Regions from separate parts of the Faecalibacterium hominis (ex Afrizal et al. 2022) genome, predicted to be linked through region 3. Evidence: riboswitches for the same ligand, from Rfam matches in the RefSeq annotation. Region 3 holds a riboswitch; each other region holds the start of a gene.

Region 1 (3,277 bases), 840 kb from region 3:
AGCCCCATTGATTACGGTGGAATGCAGCTGAAGAACCGCATCATCTTTGCTCCCACCACCTTCGGCCTTTCGGACGAGGAATATCTGGCGGAGATGGAGCGGCTGGCCAAGGGCGGCTGCGCCATGATCATCATCGGCGATGTGCCGGTGGCCAAGAGCCGGTTTGAGAAGTCCCTGTTTGACAAAAAGGGCTTTGCCTTCTATCAGCAGATCTGCGAGACTGCCCACAAGTACGGCTGCAAGGTCTGCGCCCAACTCCACCAGACCGATACCGACATGATGTCCATCGTCAAGTGCATCCCGGGGATGCTGATGAAAAAGATCACCCCCGACCAGCTGCGGGAGCGGATGAACGATGCCGTGGGCCCCTACATCACCAAGATGTCCCAGAAAAAGATCCATCAGATCATCGCGGGCTTTGGCAAGGCTGCTGTGCTGGCAAAGCAGGCGGGCTTTGACATGGTGCAGGTGCACGGCGACCGGATGTGCGGCAGCTTCTCTTCCGCCATCTTCAACCACCGCACCGATGAATACGGCGGCAGTGCCGAGCGCCGCGCCCGCTTTGCCGTGGAAGCTGTCAAGGCAGTGCACGCCGCTGTGCCCGGCATGGCCATTGACTACAAGCTGGCTGTCCGGCAGGAGAACCCCCATTACGGCAACGCCGGTGTGGTGGAGGAGGAACTGGCCGTGTTCGTGCCCCTGCTGGTGCAGGCAGGCGTGACCAGCTTCCATGTGACACTGGCCAACCACTCTGCGCTGGAAAACACCATCCCGCCGGCCAGCCACCCCGAGTTCAAGGAGAACGGCTGCTTCCTCAAGTTCTGCGATGAGGTGCGCCGGTATACCAGCGTGCCGCTCTGCGGTGTGGGCGGCCTGAACGACCCCGATTTTGTGGAGCAGCAGCTTGCCAGCGGCCGCATCCAGTGTGCGGCAATGTGCCGCCAGCTGCTGGCCGACCCCAACTGGGTCAACAAACTGCAGAGCGGCAATGCGGCAAAGATCCACCGCTGTGTCCGCTGCAACAAGAAGTGCCTGGGCGGCCTGATCGCCCATCAGGGCACCCGCTGTATCTATGATGCCCTGAACGCAAAAGAACAGGGCAGCATCTGATATCAAAGAGAACAAAGGAGAATGACCATGAGCTACGCCATCGTTTTCAGCAGCAAGACCGGCAACACCCGCCTGCTGGCCGACACCCTTCGCGCAAGCTTGCCCCAGAATGAGTGCACCTACTTCGGAGCACCGGCCCCGGAGGCACTGGAGGCTGAGACCCTTTACATCGGCTTCTGGACGGACAAGGGCCATGCCGATGACACCCTCACCGCCTTTTTGCAGACCCTGAAGGGGAAGCAGGTCTTTTTGTTCGGCACCGCAGGCTTTGGCGGCAGTGCGGAATATTTCGAGCAGATCCTGGCGGCGGTGCAGAAATCGCTGGATGAGAGCAACACGGTCATTGGAACCTATATGTGCCAGGGCAAGATGCCCATGACCGTGCGCCAGCAGTACGAAAAGATGCTGCAGCAGCCCAACCATGCGCCCAATCTCGAAATGCTGATCGAGAATTTTGACAAGGCGCTGGCCCACCCGGATGCCGCAGACCTCGACCAGCTGCGCAAAAAGGCGGCAGAGGTGCAGGCATAACGGAAAAACTCTTCAAAAAAGCAGATTTTTTGAGAAAGCTGCTCCAAACAGTTGACAGGTTCTGCCCGATGTGATAGGATAATGTCGAGGAAATGGAAACGGCTCCTCAAGGTGAATTGAATATTCTCGGCAAAACAGTCGAAAGGCTGTGACGCAAAGCTACAGGGCCTGTAAAATGGCAGCCAGCTGCTTCTCAAAGAAATCTTTCTTTGGGCGACCTGCTTAGAATTTCTAGGTGTTGTTTTGCTGAGTGTATTGCAGAACAACACCTTTTTTCGTTCTCAAATTTCTTCCCAAAAGAAGAAAGGCACGCAAAACTGAATATCCTCGGCAAAGCAGTCGAAAGGCTGTGACGCAAAGCTATAGGGCCTGTAAAATGGCAGCCAGTTGCTTCTCATCACCTGAGGGTCTCCACAGCGGAGATTGGGTGTTGAGTGACCTTCATCTGAAGCATCAGGTGTCGATTGCCGAGTATACCAGCAATCGACACCTTTTTTCATGGGGCAACACAAAAGAGGTTCAACACCATGCGTAACGCTTCGATGAAAGTCCTGAAGAATCTGGTCTGCTGCGCCGCATTCATCTGCCTGATGTTTGTTCTGGCAATGCCCGCACACGCAGCTTCCAAGGCCGATGAGCTGCTGCAGCTCGTCAACGCAGAGCGTGCACAGGCCGGTGTGGCTCCTCTGAGCATGGGCAGCAGCGCACTGAATGCTGCCGCACAGGCTCGTGCAGAAGAACTTACCGTCAATTACTCCTACAACCGCCCCAATGGCAGCCGCGAGTTCACCATCCTGCCGGAGTACGGTGTGGATGATGTTTCCGTGGGTGAGAACTACTGGGCAGCTGCTGAGAATGCTTCGGACGTGGTCGCCGCCTGGAATCGCTACGATTTCTTCAAGGAGCGGATGCTGGACAAGGATGCCACCTCCGTTGGCGTTGGCTACTACGAGGGCGGCGAGTACGGCAATTACTGGGTGATGATCTTTACCTACGCCCGCGGCACCAGCGAGAACGGTTTCGCACAGGAAGTGCTGGCGCTGGTCAACGCTGAGCGTGCAAAGGAAAATCTGGCACCTCTGGCCATGGGCGATGCCAAGCTGCAGGCTGCCGCCGATGAGCGCGCAAAGGAAGTGGCAAAGGTCGCTTCCCACACCCGCCCCGATGGCACCAACTGCTTCACCGTGCTGAAAGAGTACGGTGTGTCTGATACCGCCACCGGCGAGAATGCCGCCTGGGGCGAGACCACGCCCGAAAAGGTCGTTGCAGACTGGATGGCTTCGGAAGGCCACCGTGTCAATATCATGGACCCCGCCGCCAAGTATATGTGCCTTGGCTACAACTACGATGCCAATTCTCAGTGGGGCCACAACTGGATCCAGATCTTCGCAAAGTAAGCGGATGACTTCCATTGAGCGTTGTACGATGAAATAGAACAGAGCAAAAAGAGATGCACCCCGCCTTCCTGAAACCGGTTCAGGGAGCTGGGTGCATCTCTTTTGTTTTTTTTTTTTATTCTGCAGCCATCTCGGCTGCATCCTCGGGGCTGAAATCGCCCAGGGGCAGGATGAGCCGGCCCAGCGTCTCCTGCGGCAGGGCGGCAAGCCGGGCACTCTCGTCCGCAATTTCGGCAGGG
Region 2 (3,277 bases), 300 kb from region 3:
TTTCCACCGGCCAGCTGGTGAACCGCGGCTTTCTGAACGGCCCGGTCTGCCCCATCTACGGCTTTGGCATGATCATTGTGCTGTTCACCCTTTCGCCGCTGGCAGACAACCTGCTGCTGCTCTATCTCGGCGGCGTGATCCTGCCCAGCGTGCTGGAGCTGGTGGGCGGCTGGGCGCTCTACAAGCTCTACCACACCCGGTGGTGGGATTACAGCGACTTCCCCTTCAACATCGGCGGATATATCTGCCTGGAGTTCTCCCTTTTGTGGGGCGTGGGCACCGTTGTGGTGATGAAGGCCGTTCACCCCGTGATCGCGGGTTTTGTGGAGATGGTCCCCCAGATGGTGGGCTTTGTCCTCATGTGCATCCTGTACGCCTGCTACGCCGCCGACGTGGTGGTGACCGCCTTTGCGGCCTCTGACCTGGCCCGTGAGCTGGATGCCCTGGAAAAGGTTGCCGACAGTATGCACGCCGTGTCCGATGCCATGACCGAGCTGCTGGGCACCACCGCCATGGATGTGGACCAGAAGATGGACGAGAGCCGCCTGCAGCTCAAGCTGGCGGCTGCCGAGGCCCGGGACAATGCCGCCAAACTGAGCCCCCGGGATGCCGCTGCCGCCCTGCGCGCCAAGGCCGACGAGGCCATGGAGGCTGCCCGCAAGTCCTCCCAGGAGGCCCGGCTCAATGCCTCTGAGGCCGCCACTGCCGTCAAGCTGGCTGCCAAGGGCACCGCAGAGCGCACGGCAGAGCTGCTCCGACTGGAACAGCTGGCCGAGGAGCTGCAGGCCCGCAGCGAGGAGATGCGCGCCCGCACCCGGAGCTCCAAGTACTTTGGCAAGGGCCGTATGCTCCGCGCTTACCCCAAGCTGCGCCACGGCGAAAAGCACCGCTCTCTGGACGAGCTGCGGGAGCGCCTGAAGTACGAGCGCAAGCACTGACCCTGCCCTTTGCAGCAACCCCAAATGCCCCTGACCGGCTTCTTTCGGTCAGGGGCATTTTTCCTGCACTGCATTCTCCATAAAATCAGGCAGATCTTGTGCTGCCGCACGCTTTTGTTTTCGTTATGTTTTCCACATTGTACGCTCCTTTTTTGTACACTCTTCCAAATCTATTTTCGTCATATTGACAAAAAAAAAAAAAGAGTATTTTATCCTGTGCAATATGCTATTCCCGCTAAAAACTGAAGAATCGGCAAACCAGTCGAAAGGCTGCGACGCAAAGCTAAAAGGGCCTGTAATATGGCAGCCAGCCGCACGTTATTCTCTCCGGGTAAGGTAATACGAAACCTTGCACCTCCTTGTGAAGATGCGTCGGCTTCCCTTCAGGAGAGCGAGCGCGCAGCGGGTCTACAAGGGTTCAGAGCGTTGTACCAGCCGTTTGGCCGGTGCGGCGCTTTTTTGTTTTGGCTGAAATAGAGAGAGTTTTTTGGGGAAAATTATGGAAAAGGAGTAAAGAATTATGAAACCCAAGCGTTTGATCAGCTTATTGGTTGCGGTCTGCATGATGATCACCATGCTGCCCCTGTCGGCAGTCACGGCATTTGCAGCAGACACGTCAACTGTACTTACAGCCATCGTTGACGGTTACAAGTATGAGTATAAGGTAAATGCAGACGGTGCTACTGCAACCATCACAGATTTTCGTGGCCCTGTTGATCCAGCGAAAACCCCTGCCCCCTACGACATCCACATACCCTCAGAGTTGGGCGGCTACCCTGTAACCGGTTTGGGAACATATTCATTTTCCGGCTATTTGGATGCTTCTCCCTACCTCCACAACTCGTACCAAATTGGTCGCAACATTCGCTCCGTCGACATTCCACAAGGCGTTACTTCCATCGGCAATCATGCCTTTGAAGAATGCTTTGCTCTGGAGGAGGTCACCATTCCACAAAGCGTTACTTCCATCGGACTAATAGCCTTTGGTGGTTGCTGTAAGCTTACAACGCTTTCGTTAGGTGAGAATGTTGAGACGATCGGCGGGGGTGCCTTTTTTAGATGCTCCAGCCTGAGCAATATCACCATCCCGAAAAAAGTAAAAGTAATTGAATCCGGGTACAGTGGTACACCTTCCTTTTATAGGACCTTTGCCTATTGCTCCAGTCTGAAATACATTATACTCCCTGCTGAATTGACTACTTTCGAAGCCCGTCTGGATGATTGTCCGGCATGTGTCATCTACTACAACAACGACGAGGACCACGCAAAGGATCTGCTTAAAAATAATTATTACCTGCGGGATGCTGTACAGAACGGACACCAGCTTCTTTGCCTCTGCCATGTGACCTTTGATGCCAAGGGCGGCAACCTGACCTACGATAAGGTGCCGGTTTATGAGACCGAAAAAATCACTGAGACCTTGGCAAACAATCTGGAGGAAACCGATCTGGATGCCATCAATCATCCCACCCGTACGGGTTACAATTTCATCGGCTGGTACACCACCCCAGATGGCAAGCCCGAAGATGGCAAGTTTGATGTGAAAGAAACCGCAATTACGAAGGACATCACCCTCTATGCCCGTTGGAAGTTCGACCCCAATGCTCTGGACTGCCACCAGCTGACCGTGACCGGCGGCACTGTTACTGTGAAATACGACGGCAGCGATGTGACCAGCAAGCTGAACAGCAACATTGACGCAGCCACCGGCAAAAAGACCTACTCTGTACCGGACGGCGCAGAGGTGACCGTGACGCTGGACCAGACCGCAGTGCCCAAGGACAAGGTGTTTGACAGCTGGTCTACCGGTGATTTCTCCCTGCCCACAGGTGACTACAAGGCAGAAAGCATCACCTTTACCATGAGCAGTGGTGTGAATGTCTCTGCAAAGTACCGTGATGCCGCCGCTGACGACACCCACGATACCGATACCGCAGTCTGCCACCCGCTGACCGTTACCGGCGGCATTGTTACCGTGAAAAAAGGTGACAAGGATGTGACCGATACCCTGACCGTCACCACTGACGAGACCACCGGCAAAAAGACCTACTCTGTACCGGACGGCGCAACAGTGACCGTGACGCTGGACAAGACCCTGATCCCTGAGGGCATGGTGTTTGACATCTGGTCCACCGGCAAATTCTCTCTGCCGCTGGGTCAGGATTACAAGGCAGAGACCATCACCTTTACCATGAACACCATGAGCAGTGATGTGGATATTGCCGCACAGTACCGCGATGCCACCATTGAAGATGATGGGCCCAATGTGCTGGGCACTGCCGCGATCATTGGTACTGCTGCTGTGGGTACCGCAGTGCTGGGCTATCAGGCCTATTCTC
Region 3 (3,277 bases):
GGGGCCAACTACCTGTGCCGGGTGTTCAAAAAAGAGACCGGCCAATCCCCCGCACAGTGGCGGGCCTTGGCCGGTCAGACAGCGCGGCCCCTCAGCCCGGCGGAAAGCCAGCGGGAGCAGGCACTGTATATTTAAAATGTTCAGGAGCCGGGGCAGCACCCGGCTCTTTTCCGTGGAGGCGTTCAGCTGCACACAGACTGCGGGCGCTTGAGCAGGAACACCGTCAGGGCCAGCGTGATGGCCTCGGCGGCGGGGAAGGCCGACCACACGCCGTTCATGCCAAACAGGGCGCTCAGGAGCAGCGAGCAGGTGACGATGGCGGCCACGCCCCGGCTGACCGAGGTGATGGTGGCCTCGGTGGGGCGGTTGACCGCACCCAGATAGCCCGCCGCAACAATATTGCAGCCTGCAAAGAAGTAGCCCAGGAAGTAGATGCGCATACCGCTGTGGGCATATTCGGCCATCAAAGCAGAGCTTTCGCTGTTGAAGAGGGCAACAAAGGTATCGGTAAAGCCAAACACGGCACCATACAACACCGCCGCCAGCGCCAGCGCGGTGCCGCAGCCCAGCAGAAGCAGCTTTTTTGCCCCGGCCATCTCGTTTTTGCCGTAGCACTGGCTGATCAGCGGCTGGGCACCCTGGGCCACGCCGTTGAAGATGGCTGTTGCCACCAGCGCAAAGTTTGCCACCACGCCGTAAGCGGCCACGCCCACGTTGCCCGCCAGCCGGAGCAGCAGGAAGTTGAACACGGTGGTGGTCACGGCAGAGGAGAGCTCCCCGACAAAACCGGAGATACCCAGCTGGCAGCTCTGCACCAGCAGCCGGGCCGAGGGGGCCTGCCGGACAAAGGTGAGCGTGTTGTTCTTTTGAAAGAAGTGGCGGCTGCAGATGGCGATGCTGAGCACCGGCGAGATGGCGGTTGCCAGCGCCGCGCCGGGCAGGCCCAGCCCCATGGGGAAGATGAAGATGTAATCGAACACTACATTGAACAGGCTGCCGCTCAGGGTGGCCACCATGGCAAGGGACGGGTCGCCGTCGTTGCGGACGAAGGCCGAGAAGATGTAGTTGCACATGAAGAAGGGCGTGAACAGCAGGAAGATGCGGGTGTAGTTCAGGCCCAGCGCCACGATGTCCGCATCGCCGCCCATGAGCTGCAGAAGCGTGCCCGGGCAGAACGCGCCCGCCAGCATGAACGGGATGGCGATCAGGCAGGCGCAGAGGATGGCGTTGGAAAAATACCGCTGCGCCCGCGCCTCGCCCTGCGCCTGCAGGATGGCGTACCGGGTGGCCGCACCCAGGCCGATCATCGAGCCGAAGGCAAAGATCAGGTTGTACATGGGCAGGCAGAGGTTCAGCAGGGTCACGCCGTCGGTGCCCGCCGCCTGGGCAATGAAATAGGTGTCGGCCAGAATATAACACGATGTGCCGATCAGACCGAAAATATTCTGCGACACATACTTGAAGAACTGCTTTGTCAGGTTCATGGGAGCTTCCTTTCCGCAGGGAGAGTAGGGGAGTGAAACATAAAAACGACTACTACTATATCATAAAACTTGGCATATTTCAACGAAAAAGCGAGAAAACACGCCATCATTTCCCAAACGGAACACTTCTCCCCGGGGCGATGCGCTATCCGAAAATGTTATACAAACACTGCTGCTTTTGTGCAACTCGCCAAAGATGCTTTTGGGTTATTGACAAAAAAAAAAAAAAAGTTTTATGATTTTTGTGTAAGTTGCCACATAAAAATAGAAGAATCGGCAAACCAGTCGAAAGGCTGCGGCGCAAAGCTAAAGGGCCTGTAATATGGCAGCCAGCTGCACTTTCTCAACCATACCGCACATGGGCATCACCTCAAGGGGCGGTAGATTCCCAAAGTACAAAACGCAGAGCGTTGTACCAGCCATTTGGCCGGTGCGGCGCTCTTTTTGCTTTGTGCGGGCATGGTTATATTTTGGGAGTAATTCATAAAAGGAGGATTTTTATGAGATTGAAACGTGTGATCAGCGCCGCCTTGGCAGTGAGCATGGCAGTTTCCATGATGCCTGCTACTGCGGTTTCGGCGTTTGCAGCGGGAACGAGCACCAATACTGCGGAGACAACCACTGTTACTGGCAAGAATAGCACCGAAAGCGAAGCAGAAACCTCTGGTTATTGTGGTGCAGAGAATCAGGAAGAGAGTGTTCAGTGGAAATACGATGAATCTACAAAGGTTCTGACTATTTTTGGCAATGGCCCAATGGCAGATTATGAGGGAATTGCTGATACGGATGTTGGCACAGACAATGATCTGCGTCCATGGAAACCCTATCTCAACCAGATTACAGAGGTACATATTGAGGAAGGCGTTACTGCGATTGGCAATAGTGCATTCCGTGGGATGAAGGCTTTGAAAAAAGCTAATATTCCTGCCAGCATTCAGCATTTGGGTGATTACATCTTCCGCCATGATGAAGTATTGGAAGAAGTAATCTGGGCAGAAGGATTTGAAGCGGCTGAAACTACTGACGTGGATTCAAACCAGAATGTATATACAGGAAAATATTTGCCTACAAGTATGTTCGATTTCTGCTCTGAACTGGGCAAGGACAAGGAACTGACTGAATGGCTTCCCAAGAGCTTTGAAGGTGTTGGCTGTGCGGCAGTTCGAGGAACACAGTTTACAGTTGATTTTGATAACTGGAGCAATCTGAAATATATTGGTGCGTATGCTTTTTCAATGATGCGGAATCTGGAAAGCTTTACTGTTACAGATGACATCGAGTTTGGATTAAGAAAAAACCCACAGGTTCCGGATGGGACTTCTAATGCACTTCAAGGTTCTGGTTTGAAAAAAATGATTGTTAGGACCGAAAAACTTCCCTATGCAATTGTGCGGGGTTGTGAGAAATTGAGTGTGATTGATTTGGGAAGCAACCCTACAATCATTGGAGATTCTGAATTCGCAGGGACTGCTATTGAGAAAATTGACATTCCGAAGAGTGTGACAAAAGTTGATGCATGGGCGTTTGCAAATTGTCAGAATTTGAAGAGAGTGACCTTCTACGGTGAAACCGCATTGCATCATGTTCCTTTCCCAGCATGTGGCATTGAAACCTTTATTATTGAAGAAGGCGCAAAAATTACTAGCGATGATTCTAATCCCTTCCGAGAACAACCGACAGGTTCTTATCCGGCTGTAACCTCTTTGAAGAACGTGGAAATTCTTGGCACATTGAATACTAGTCGGACAGATATGACGACAGAAACTCTTTGGAAAAATATGTTCTCTCCTAGT

The links. A riboswitch is a leader RNA that binds a small molecule or an ion and turns the genes downstream of it on or off. The one in region 3 is predicted to bind cyclic di-GMP.
Region 1: it holds a riboswitch for cyclic di-GMP, as region 3 does, so the genes downstream of both, ACKXGA_RS03540 (CAP domain-containing protein) here and ACKXGA_RS07505 (leucine-rich repeat protein) in region 3, are expected to answer to the same signal.
Region 2: it holds a riboswitch for cyclic di-GMP, as region 3 does, so the genes downstream of both, ACKXGA_RS09090 (leucine-rich repeat protein) here and ACKXGA_RS07505 (leucine-rich repeat protein) in region 3, are expected to answer to the same signal.

Annotation. Positions count from the first base shown of each region.
Region 1 is NZ_CP186860.1:719,864-723,140, reverse strand. It holds gene bilR (bilirubin reductase) at 1-1,110, shown strand, start outside; gene bilS (flavodoxin family protein BilS) at 1,138-1,641, shown strand; cyclic di-GMP riboswitch class I at 1,760-1,835, shown strand; cyclic di-GMP riboswitch class I at 1,961-2,036, shown strand; gene ACKXGA_RS03540 (CAP domain-containing protein) at 2,169-3,038, shown strand; gene ACKXGA_RS03535 (hypothetical protein) at 3,154-3,277, opposite strand, start outside.
Region 2 is NZ_CP186860.1:1,861,396-1,864,672, forward strand. It holds gene ACKXGA_RS09085 (putative ABC transporter permease) at 1-938, shown strand, start outside; cyclic di-GMP riboswitch class I at 1,181-1,257, shown strand; gene ACKXGA_RS09090 (leucine-rich repeat protein) at 1,459-3,277, shown strand, end outside.
Region 3 is NZ_CP186860.1:1,558,580-1,561,856, reverse strand. It holds gene ACKXGA_RS07515 (helix-turn-helix domain-containing protein) at 1-135, shown strand, start outside; gene ACKXGA_RS07510 (MATE family efflux transporter) at 183-1,484, opposite strand; cyclic di-GMP riboswitch class I at 1,750-1,825, shown strand; gene ACKXGA_RS07505 (leucine-rich repeat protein) at 1,985-3,277, shown strand, end outside.